DNA from 4 places in the Pseudarthrobacter adonitolis genome. Region 4 is predicted to be linked to each of the others. Evidence: riboswitches for the same ligand, from Rfam matches in the RefSeq annotation. Region 4 holds a riboswitch; each other region holds the start of a gene.
The links. Region 4 has a riboswitch for cyclic di-AMP ahead of ACZYZ4_RS15110 (C40 family peptidase). Riboswitches for the same ligand answer to the same signal wherever they lie in the genome.
Positions count from the first base shown of each region.

Region 1: linked by a shared signal. The riboswitch ahead of ACZYZ4_RS14675 (aggregation-promoting factor C-terminal-like domain-containing protein) and the one ahead of ACZYZ4_RS15110 (C40 family peptidase) in region 4 are both predicted to bind cyclic di-AMP.
Region 2: linked by a shared signal. The riboswitch ahead of ACZYZ4_RS06545 (glycoside hydrolase family 16 protein) and the one ahead of ACZYZ4_RS15110 (C40 family peptidase) in region 4 are both predicted to bind cyclic di-AMP.
Region 3: linked by a shared signal. The riboswitch ahead of ACZYZ4_RS04090 (C40 family peptidase) and the one ahead of ACZYZ4_RS15110 (C40 family peptidase) in region 4 are both predicted to bind cyclic di-AMP.

Region 1 covers NZ_JBVAYW010000016.1:7,714-9,892, forward strand. Annotated here, with positions in the region: gene ACZYZ4_RS14670 (DUF1905 domain-containing protein) at 1-155, opposite strand, end outside; gene ACZYZ4_RS14675 (aggregation-promoting factor C-terminal-like domain-containing protein) at 235-957, opposite strand; cyclic di-AMP (ydaO/yuaA leader) riboswitch at 963-1,115, opposite strand; partial or broken gene ACZYZ4_RS14680 (sensor histidine kinase) at 1,216-1,779, opposite strand; partial or broken gene ACZYZ4_RS14685 (response regulator) at 1,755-2,136, opposite strand.
Region 2 covers NZ_JBVAYW010000004.1:105,355-107,533, forward strand. Annotated here, with positions in the region: gene ACZYZ4_RS06545 (glycoside hydrolase family 16 protein) at 1-942, opposite strand, end outside; cyclic di-AMP (ydaO/yuaA leader) riboswitch at 946-1,110, opposite strand; partial or broken gene ACZYZ4_RS06550 (PglD-related sugar-binding protein) at 1,251-1,885, opposite strand; gene ACZYZ4_RS06555 (DegT/DnrJ/EryC1/StrS family aminotransferase) at 1,882-2,179, opposite strand, start outside.
Region 3 covers NZ_JBVAYW010000002.1:322,282-324,460, forward strand. Annotated here, with positions in the region: gene ACZYZ4_RS04085 (coiled-coil domain-containing protein) at 1-817, opposite strand, end outside; cyclic di-AMP (ydaO/yuaA leader) riboswitch at 1,032-1,200, shown strand; gene ACZYZ4_RS04090 (C40 family peptidase) at 1,204-2,034, shown strand; gene ACZYZ4_RS04095 (protein adenylyltransferase SelO) at 2,104-2,179, opposite strand, start outside.
Region 4 covers NZ_JBVAYW010000017.1:28,343-30,521, reverse strand. Annotated here, with positions in the region: gene ACZYZ4_RS15115 (NlpC/P60 family protein) at 1-518, opposite strand, end outside; gene ACZYZ4_RS15110 (C40 family peptidase) at 690-1,364, opposite strand; cyclic di-AMP (ydaO/yuaA leader) riboswitch at 1,435-1,597, opposite strand; gene ACZYZ4_RS15105 (M23 family metallopeptidase) at 1,746-2,179, opposite strand, start outside.

The DNA.
Region 1 (2,179 bases), on a different contig from region 4:
CCGCCCATGACCGCGATGCTGCTCCGGTAGCTCTTTCCGTTGATGGTCACCACAACCGGCGGACGCTTGCCTGCGCCGAGAGCCGAGATGACCTCCTCCGGAACCTCAATGCCCGCCTTGTTGCCGCTGCCCAGGATGGTGGTGGTGAATTTCATGGCCCAAGTATGGCCCGGAGCCGCTGGGCAGGGAACCCCTGACCCCCGCGCCGGGATGCCCCGGCGCGGGGGAGTTTGCCTAGTACCAGTTGTGCGACAGGTGGAAGTTCAACGCGCCGCACGGTGACTGGTACCGCTCCTGGATGTAGTTCAGGCCCCAGTTGATCTGCGTGCGGTAATTGGTGAGGTAGTCCGCGCCGGCGCTCGCCATCTTTTCAGCGGGCAACGACTGGACGATGCCGTACGCGCCGCTGCTGGCATTGGTGGCCGTGGTGGACCAGTCGGATTCCTTGGTCCACAGCGTCTGCAGGCACTGCATCTGGTCGGCGGACCAGCCGTAGGTCGCCAGCTGGCTGGCGGCGTAGGCTTGTGCCCCGGCGGGGTCGTTGACGGGCACAACAGGTGCGGGGGCGGGCTCGGGAGCCGGAGCCGGAGCTGGGGCCGGGGCAGGTGCCGGGGCGGCAGCCTGGGGCGCGACGTTGATTTCGGCTGGCGCAGCTTCCGGGGTGGCCGGGGGCTGGATCTGGGCTGCTTCGAAGCTCAGTTTCGACTGGGCGCCGGTTTCTTCGGCGGCCTGGTCCGCGCTGGCCGCAAGCGATGCAGACTCGGAAGCGTGTCCAGCGGCGCTGACCCCGATCAGCAGGGCGCCCGCCGTGGCAAACACCGCGGCGCGCTGGCCCACGGAGGGAATCCGGGCCACCTTGGACAGTGGGGACATTGCCGCACTGAAGCGGGTTTGCTTACGGTGGCTATCGGACTTTGTGTCGCCCTGCGGGCGCGTTTGTACCTTGAATTCAGACATGATGGATCGCCTCTCACACCTGCGGAGTTAGCTGTCGGGTTCGGATGAGGGCATCCGGCCACACGGCACAACCACGTGTTGGCTTAACCCCAAAGGGCACTTGGTGCCCGGGACGGTGGGTCCCCCGCCTCTGCCTCTGAAATCGGAATCCGGGAAGCGGCAGAGCTTGGCGTCATCCGGATATGCGGCCCGAACGGGATCCGCACCTGTTCGACGCTACAGGAGCCGGAAGCTTAAGTCACATTTTGGTAACAGAAATCACGACGACGGTGTGTCGCCTTGCTGTGATCGGGCGTCGGTTCGTGCCACGGCGCCGGTAGGGAGGAGTAAGGCGAACTCTGTCCGACCTGCCCGCGATGTCACTTCCACGCTCCCGCCGTGGGCCTTCGTGTTGGACTGGACAATGGACAGGCCCGGGCCAGTGGTGCCTTCCGACGCCGCGGCGCCCGAGGCCGGCGCCATGCCCTTGCGGGCCGGGGTCTGCGCGGGCAAGCCGGGAGAAAGCATGGTCCGCGAACTCCGCAGGGATGCCGCCGCCGTCGTCCGTTGCCGTCACCGCCGCGTTGCCATCGGCAGACTTCGTGACAGCGGTGACGACGGTGGTTCCCGGCGGCGTGTGCTTGCGCGCGTTGGAGAGAAGGTTGACCAGCACCTGCCGCAGATGGGTCGCATCACCGGTGACGGCGAGCGGCTCGTCAGGCAGTTCAACTCGTCAGGCAGTTCAAGGCGCCAGTGGTGGTCCGGGGCGATGACTTTCTCGTCCCTGACGGTTTCGATCACGAGTTGTGTGAGGTCCACCTGTGCAGCCGCAGCAGGACCTCCTCCACGCTGAAGGGCTTGGTCACGTATTCGTCCCCGCCGGCCGCCAGGCCCACGATCCTGTCCTGGACGGCGTCCTTGGCGGTCAGGAAAAGCGCAGGTACCTCCGGTGCGAAGTCGCGGATCCTGCCCAGCAGCTCAACGCCGTTGAACCCTGGCAGCATTACGTCCAGCACCGGGACGTCCGGGCGGAACTCCTTGGCGTGCTTGACGGCCTCCCGGCCATCCGAAGCCACGGCAAACGGACCATCCGGCCATGCGCAGCCCCATGCTCATGAGTTCGGAAAGGCTGGGTTTGTCGTCAACCACCAGGGCGCGGATGGGGGAGCCGTCCCGGGTGGGCGAGCGGGACGCCGACAATGCGCGGGCCGGCGGCGTTTCCGCTGGACAGGCGGCAAAGGCA
Region 2 (2,179 bases), on a different contig from region 4:
TACGCCGTCCATGTAGATGTCCGTGGTCGACGCTTTTCGCTGCATGCCGAATACGTGCCATTCGTTATCCCACGAGCCTCCCGGCTGGAACGTCTGCCACTGCCCGGCCCCGTTCATGTAGTTAGACGTCATGGGTCCCTTGGGCTCCGCAATGTCAATCTCGTTATTCGTAGGCCAGGACTGTCCGGTAGTCCACCATGCAGGCCAGTTGTAGATGTTCGTGCCGTTCCCCGAGAACTTGATTCGTGCTTCGACGTAGCCGGTAGTGAACTGGTAGCCCGTTGTTGCACCACCTCTGGGATTTGTAGAAATCAACGCGCCAGAGGTCGATGAGCTGAGCGTGAGGGCAAGGGTGCCATTGGAGACGGCAACATTATTGGGGTCCGTCTTAACGTTGTTCATCGTGCCGCAGGTGGGAGAGAACCAGCAGTTGGACCATTTGCCCGTGTCAAGGGCCGTGCCGTTGAATTCGTCGGCGAAAGCCATGGTCCACGCCCCGGGCACACCAACCGGCATAGCGCCGGTTGTTGCAAGCGGTGCCACGGCGGGCGCGGGCGCGGGTGCCGGCGCAGGTGTCGTCGATGCCGGGGCGGGAGCAGGTGCAGGCGCCGGCACCGGCGCCGGCGCGGTGGTGGGGTCCGTGGCCGGCAGTGGGGCCGGAACAGGGTTGGTGTTGCGCTTGACCTGTCCCGGGGCCTGGGCACGATTGGACGTGTCCGCGACGCGGCTCAACTCGGCGCTTTGGGGCCCTTGGTCGGAGACCTGGCCGAGGGAAACGACTCCCAGGAGGGCGACGAGTGCGGCCGCCGTCAGCGACATGTTGCGCTGGGTCTTGGCACGGCCCGCGGACTTCTTCAGCACAGACCGTCGCTGGGTGGGCGCCGCGGCTTCTTTGGAATAGGGGCGCGCGTCAGGGCGCGGCTGATCATGGGGTGCAGGCATGGGTGATTACCTCTCAACGCCTGCGGAGTTAGCTGTCGGATTCGGATGAGGCCATCCGGCCGCGCAATGCGGCTTCACCCCAAGGGCCGGCTTTAAAGCCGTGGCCCGGACACTCTGGGTCCCCCGCCTCTGCCTAATGATGTCGTGGACTCCGGGCAGCGGCAGAGCTTGGCGTCTGCCCGGATTTGGGCCTGGAAGGTCGGCCCACTTGATCGACCGTACATGACCGGACCTGATTAATCACAATCAGGTAACGAAAGTCACGCCGTCGGAGCGGCCCCTTGCGCCCGGCCTCGGTTGCCCTTCGTTTAACCCTGATCGATAGGGTGCGCCGGGACGCCGACCCACGTTTCGCCGTCGGGCACGTTGCTCAAAACGGCCGCCCCCATACCCACCGTGGCGTAGGCCCCCACGGAGGTCCGTTCCCGGACGCTGCAGTTCAATCGCAGGTAGGCCGCCCGGCCGATCCGGACTCCGCCGCCCAGCGACACACCGGCGGCGAACGTCGCGAAGTCCGCCACGTCGTCGTCGTGCGTGAAAGTCACGGACGGCATGGCCGCAACATGCGCCGCAAGCGTGACCGAAGCCGTCAGCGTCACATTCCGCAGCAGGATGCTGGCCCGGCCGATCCGGCAGCCCTCGGGGCACTCCACGGTGGGGTCGATCGCCGTGGCGTACCGGCATCGCGCACGCCCTGGGCCGCTAGCCGTTCCACCACGGCTTCCCGGGATTTTCCCGAGTCCAGGCATACCAGCACCAGTGCGTGCGTGAACTTGGAGGCGTCGTCAATGGTCCCCAGCACCGGCGCTCCGTCCACGGTGACGCCGGTCATTTCCTTGTCGTCGTCGAGCAGCCCGACGACGTCGTACTGCCCGCTGGCGCGGACCATGGTCAGGACCTCCCGGGCCAGCCCGCTTGCTGCGACCAGCACCAGTTCGCTCACCGGCGTACCCCGGCGGCCGCCCGTACGCTGTTCATGACCCGGTTCAGGCCCACGTTGTCCAGGCCGTGGAAAATCGGGAGAACTAGGGTCCGGTCCGTCAGCCGTTCGGTGTTCTGGAGCCCTGCGTTGCCAGTATCGCGCCACCGGTAGGCAGGCTGCCGGTGTGCCGCCATGGTGCCGCGGCGCGCCGAAATTCCGGCATCGGCCAGGCGGGCCAGGAGCCCTTCGCGGTCGGTCGCGAAGTCCGGGAGCACCTCGAGCCAGAAGGACTGGAAGTTGGTGGTTCCGTACGGT
Region 3 (2,179 bases), on a different contig from region 4:
GTGCCTGTTCCTGGGCTGCGGCCCGTTTGGCGGCCTGCGCCGTTTCGTACGCGGCCAAGGCTGCCTGGCCCTGCCGGAACTCCCCCTCCACCGCAGCGGTGGTGCCCTTGAGGGAGGCCAACTGCGCGGTCAGTTCCTGGCCGTGCTCCTCCTGCTCCGCGATCTGCCGGGACATCGCCTGCTGGGCGGACTGGGCGGCGTCGAGCTTGGTCCTGGCCTCCCCGGCCAGGCGCTCACGTTCGGCCCTGGCTGTCTGCTCCTGCTCAGCCAGGGCGCGGGAAATGCGTTCAGCGGCTGCGGATTTGTGCACTAGGGCAGCAGTCTTGTCGCTGACGATCTGGACGATGTTCAGGCCTTGGATGCTGTTGGTCTGCACAGCGTCGAGGGCAACGAAGAAACCCATATTGGTGCCACCAGTCTTGTACGACTGGGCTGCCAGGGCACCGATTTCCTTTTTGTACTGTCCCAGTTCGGCCGTGGCGCGTGCAGTCTGGGCGGTCAGGGCGTCCACGGTAGACGTGGCGGCCTGAAGCGCCACTTCGGCCAGGGCGTACTCGGCGGCGGACGTCACGGCCGCATTGCCCAGCGCCTCTGCTCCGGTCTGGAGCCCGCCCAGCAGCCCGGTGATCCTGGCGACCTCTGCCGCTTTGCCGGCTTCGCTTTGCTTGGCGTTCTGCACGTCCTGCCAGGAGGGATAGCCACCCGGCGGCGCGTCGTCGGCGGCATGTGAGGGAAGCAGCGCAACCGACCCGGCCAGGGCAACGGCCAGCATTCCGGCGAGGGCGGGCAGCCGCATTTTTTGAACAAACCGGGACATAGTTGGTGAGCTTACCGGGCATATACGGATTACAGGGCCTGACCTGCAACATCGTTACCGAGGAGTAGCGCATCCGTGCTGAAAGACGGGTGGATTCCAGGCCTACATTCCGTTATCGGAATGTGACATTGCCGCCGAATAGAAGTTATGGTCATGCGGTGGCCTGGCTCAAGCCGGGACATTCCCGCCAGTATGCCGAGCCCTGCCGCTGACCGGGATCCAGTCGCTTTCCAACTGGCAGGGACGGGGGAACCACGTTTCCACGGCTTTTCGAAGCCTTGGGGTTAAGTCAGTATCGCTCCGTCCTGTGCGGAATCGATGCCGGCCGGGTATCTCCGACCCGAACCCGACAGCTCACCCCGCAGGCATGGGAGAGGCGATCAACCGTGTCCAATATTTCAACTGCCGCACGCCACCGTGCGGTTCCTGCCAGCTCTACCGTCCTCGTTGGCCTGTCTTCAACGGCCAAAGCCCACGCCCTGACGTTCGGCCGGCCGGCCCTGGTGGCTGTTGCCGCCTCCGGCCTGCTGTTCAGCATCGGCGCCCCGGCGCAGGCCGGCGTCCACGGCCCCGACAATTCCGGGACTGTCAACGTTCAGGGCCAGGTCAGCGCACCTGCCCCGGCCGCAGTTGCCCCGGCACCCGCCGCGGCCAACGTTCACACTGTCGTTTCAGGCGACACACTGGGCGCAATTTCCACCAAGTACGGCGTCGCACTCAACGACGTGCTGGCTGTCAACGGCCTGACGATGACCACCATCATCTACCCCGGCGACCAGATCCAGATCCCCGGTGCCGGCTACACAGCACCGGCCCCGGCGGCGAAGGCCGCCGCGGCCCCGGCCGCCCCAACCAACACCGGCATCCAGCTGGCCTCAACGTCCGCACCGGCGGCACAGGCGCCGGCCGGCTCACTCGGCGCGGCCATCCTGGCTTCCGCCAATTCCCAGCTCGGCCTCCAGCAGGACTGCACTGCCATGGTGGAGAAAGCGCTGCGCTCGGTCGGTAAGAGCGTGGGAGACCTGGCGCCGGGCCAGTTCTACCAGTACGGCACGGTGGTGGGCACGCCTGCCGCCGGTGACCTGGTCATCACGGCCGGCCATGTGGGCGTCTACGCCGGCAACGGCCAGGTTGTCAGTGGCGGGGTGGACGGTTACAAGACCGAAGTCCACTCCATCAGCTGGCTCTCCGGAGCGTCCTTCGTCCGCGTAGCGTGATCCGGCCGTGCACGACGGCGGCGGGTGGCACCCAGCTGCGCGCCGCCGTCGTCCACCCCTTGTGTTCACTCAGGTCCCGCAGAAGGTCCGGTAGCTCCCGAAGGTTTCAGGGGCGGGGCCTGCGTAGCGTTCCAGGCCGGGCCGC
Region 4 (2,179 bases):
CCCACGGCGGCCAGGGCGTTGGTCACCAGCATGGTGCAGTCCTGGTTGACACCCAACTGGGCGTACGCAGCGGACAGGATGGCCGCACCCTTGCCGCTGGCAGCGACCGGAGCCGAAGGAGCGGCCGGCGTTGCCGACGCTACCTTGACGGTGGCCGCGGCCTTGGGAGCCGGAGCTGGAGCCTCAACAACAGGCTCGGGAGCCTCAACCGGAGCCGGCGTGGTGGTCACGGCAGGCTTCTCGTAGGAGATGGCAATGGTGGAAGCGGCCGAAATGATGGCCGGGGCGAAAGCCTCAACCTCAAGGTTCGAAGCGGAAGCAGCTTCACGCTGGACTCCGGTGTCTGCCGCGTTCGCAGCAATACCACTGGTCAGGACAAGGCCGGAAGCAGCAGCGATAACCGCAGCCTGACGGCCCATGCCGCCGGCGTTGTCGCCGACAGCCTTAGCAATGACAGCCAGCGAGTTGGTCTTGGCGACCTCGGCGCGGTGCCGTGCAACAGTTGCACGTGTAGTCATTAATTTCTCTCTTTCGTTTTCCTTAGGACCGCGTGGGCAGCACAAGGGCTTTGGACGCGCCGGCATCTTGGGGGTACGCCGGCACGCCCCGAACGGGGATTTAGCGAAGAGTTTCTCTCGAAGAAACGGTTCCGGCAGCGCTGGGCTGCAGGAACTACTGGACTGCAGGACCTACGGGACCATCGTGAAGAACGCGGAAGAGCCCGTGGATGCCACGGAGTGGAGCAGCGTGCCCTGTGACGGATTCAGTGCGCTGATCATCATGCCGTTGCCAACGTAGATGCCGACGTGGGCGCCGCCATTCTGCATGACCAGGTCACCGGGAGCCGGTGTGGCGGTGGGCCGCATGGCTGTCCAGGCATTGGTGCGGGGAATACTGATGCCGGCCTGGGCGTAGACCCACTGCGTGAAACCTGAGCAGTCCCAGCCGCTGGGGGTGGTGCCGCCCCAGAGGTAGGGGTTGCCGATGCCGGTGTAGGCAATTGCTGCCAGACCCGATGCGGCGGCGGAGGAGACAGTGTCAGCGAGCTTGGAGGCCGCGGCCTCGGTTGCGGCAGCACTCTGAGCCCCGGTTTGGGAGGCCGTGGACTGCGCACGGACCGTCTCAACCTTCGGTGCCGGCGCGGTCTTGATCACGGGGCGCTCGAAGGAAACGGTAGCTGTAGGCGCCGCGGTTACGGCAAGTGCCGTCTGCGCGGACCCGGACTCGGTGGAGGCGGATACGCCGGCGGTGGTGTCCGCGGCGTTTGCCGGAAGCCCCATGCTCAGGATCAGACCTGATGCGGCTGCGATAACAGCAGCCTGGCGACCTACGGTCCCGGCATTGACACTAACGGCCTTGGACACGGGGCCCAAGGGGTTGGTGCGGACCGGTTGTGCGCGGTGACGCGCAGAACTATGGCGTGAAGACACGAAGGTAGCCTCTCCCAATGCCTGCGAGGTAAGCTGTCGGATTCGGATGGGAGTCACCCGGCCGCGCTGCTTCACAGTGGAAGCTTTGCGACTTAACCCCAAGGCCTTCAGAATCGAAGACCAAAATTGGTTCCCCCGCCCCTGCCAGACGATGTCATGCGAACGGACCTTGAGCGGTGGCAGAGCTAGGCAATCCACTCAAGAACGTCAACTTCGGAAAAGTTGACGCGCTTTAGACGTTACAGGAGTTCCGAGCCAATGTCACATTCAGGTCACGGCACGTCGCTGCGATTCGAGAGTTTGCCATCACTTGGGTCAGAGCCAGCCACTGGGGTCAACGACTTCGCCGTTGACCTGGACCTCGAAGTGGAGGTGGCAGCCCGTGGACGCGCCCGTGGTGCCGCTCAGGGCAACCACATCGCCGCGGGCGACCGTCTGGCCCACCCTGACGCTAGCGGAGGAGAGGTGGTTGTACGTGGTTTCAAGGCCATTGCCGTGATCCACCACCACGCGGTTGCCGCCGCCGTACTGGTGCCACCCAACAGAGGTCACGGTGCCGCTGGCAGCAGCCAGGACAGAGGTTCCGCACTGTGCCACGAAGTCCTGGCCACGGTGGAAGTCGCCGGAGCCGCCGGTAATGGGGCTGACCCGGAATCCGAAGGGTGACGCCGTAGCCAGCTGGGCCAGCGGCGAACCGAGGCTTCCGGCAGAGGCGGCGCGGGTAATGGATCCTGCGGACTGGGCGCTCA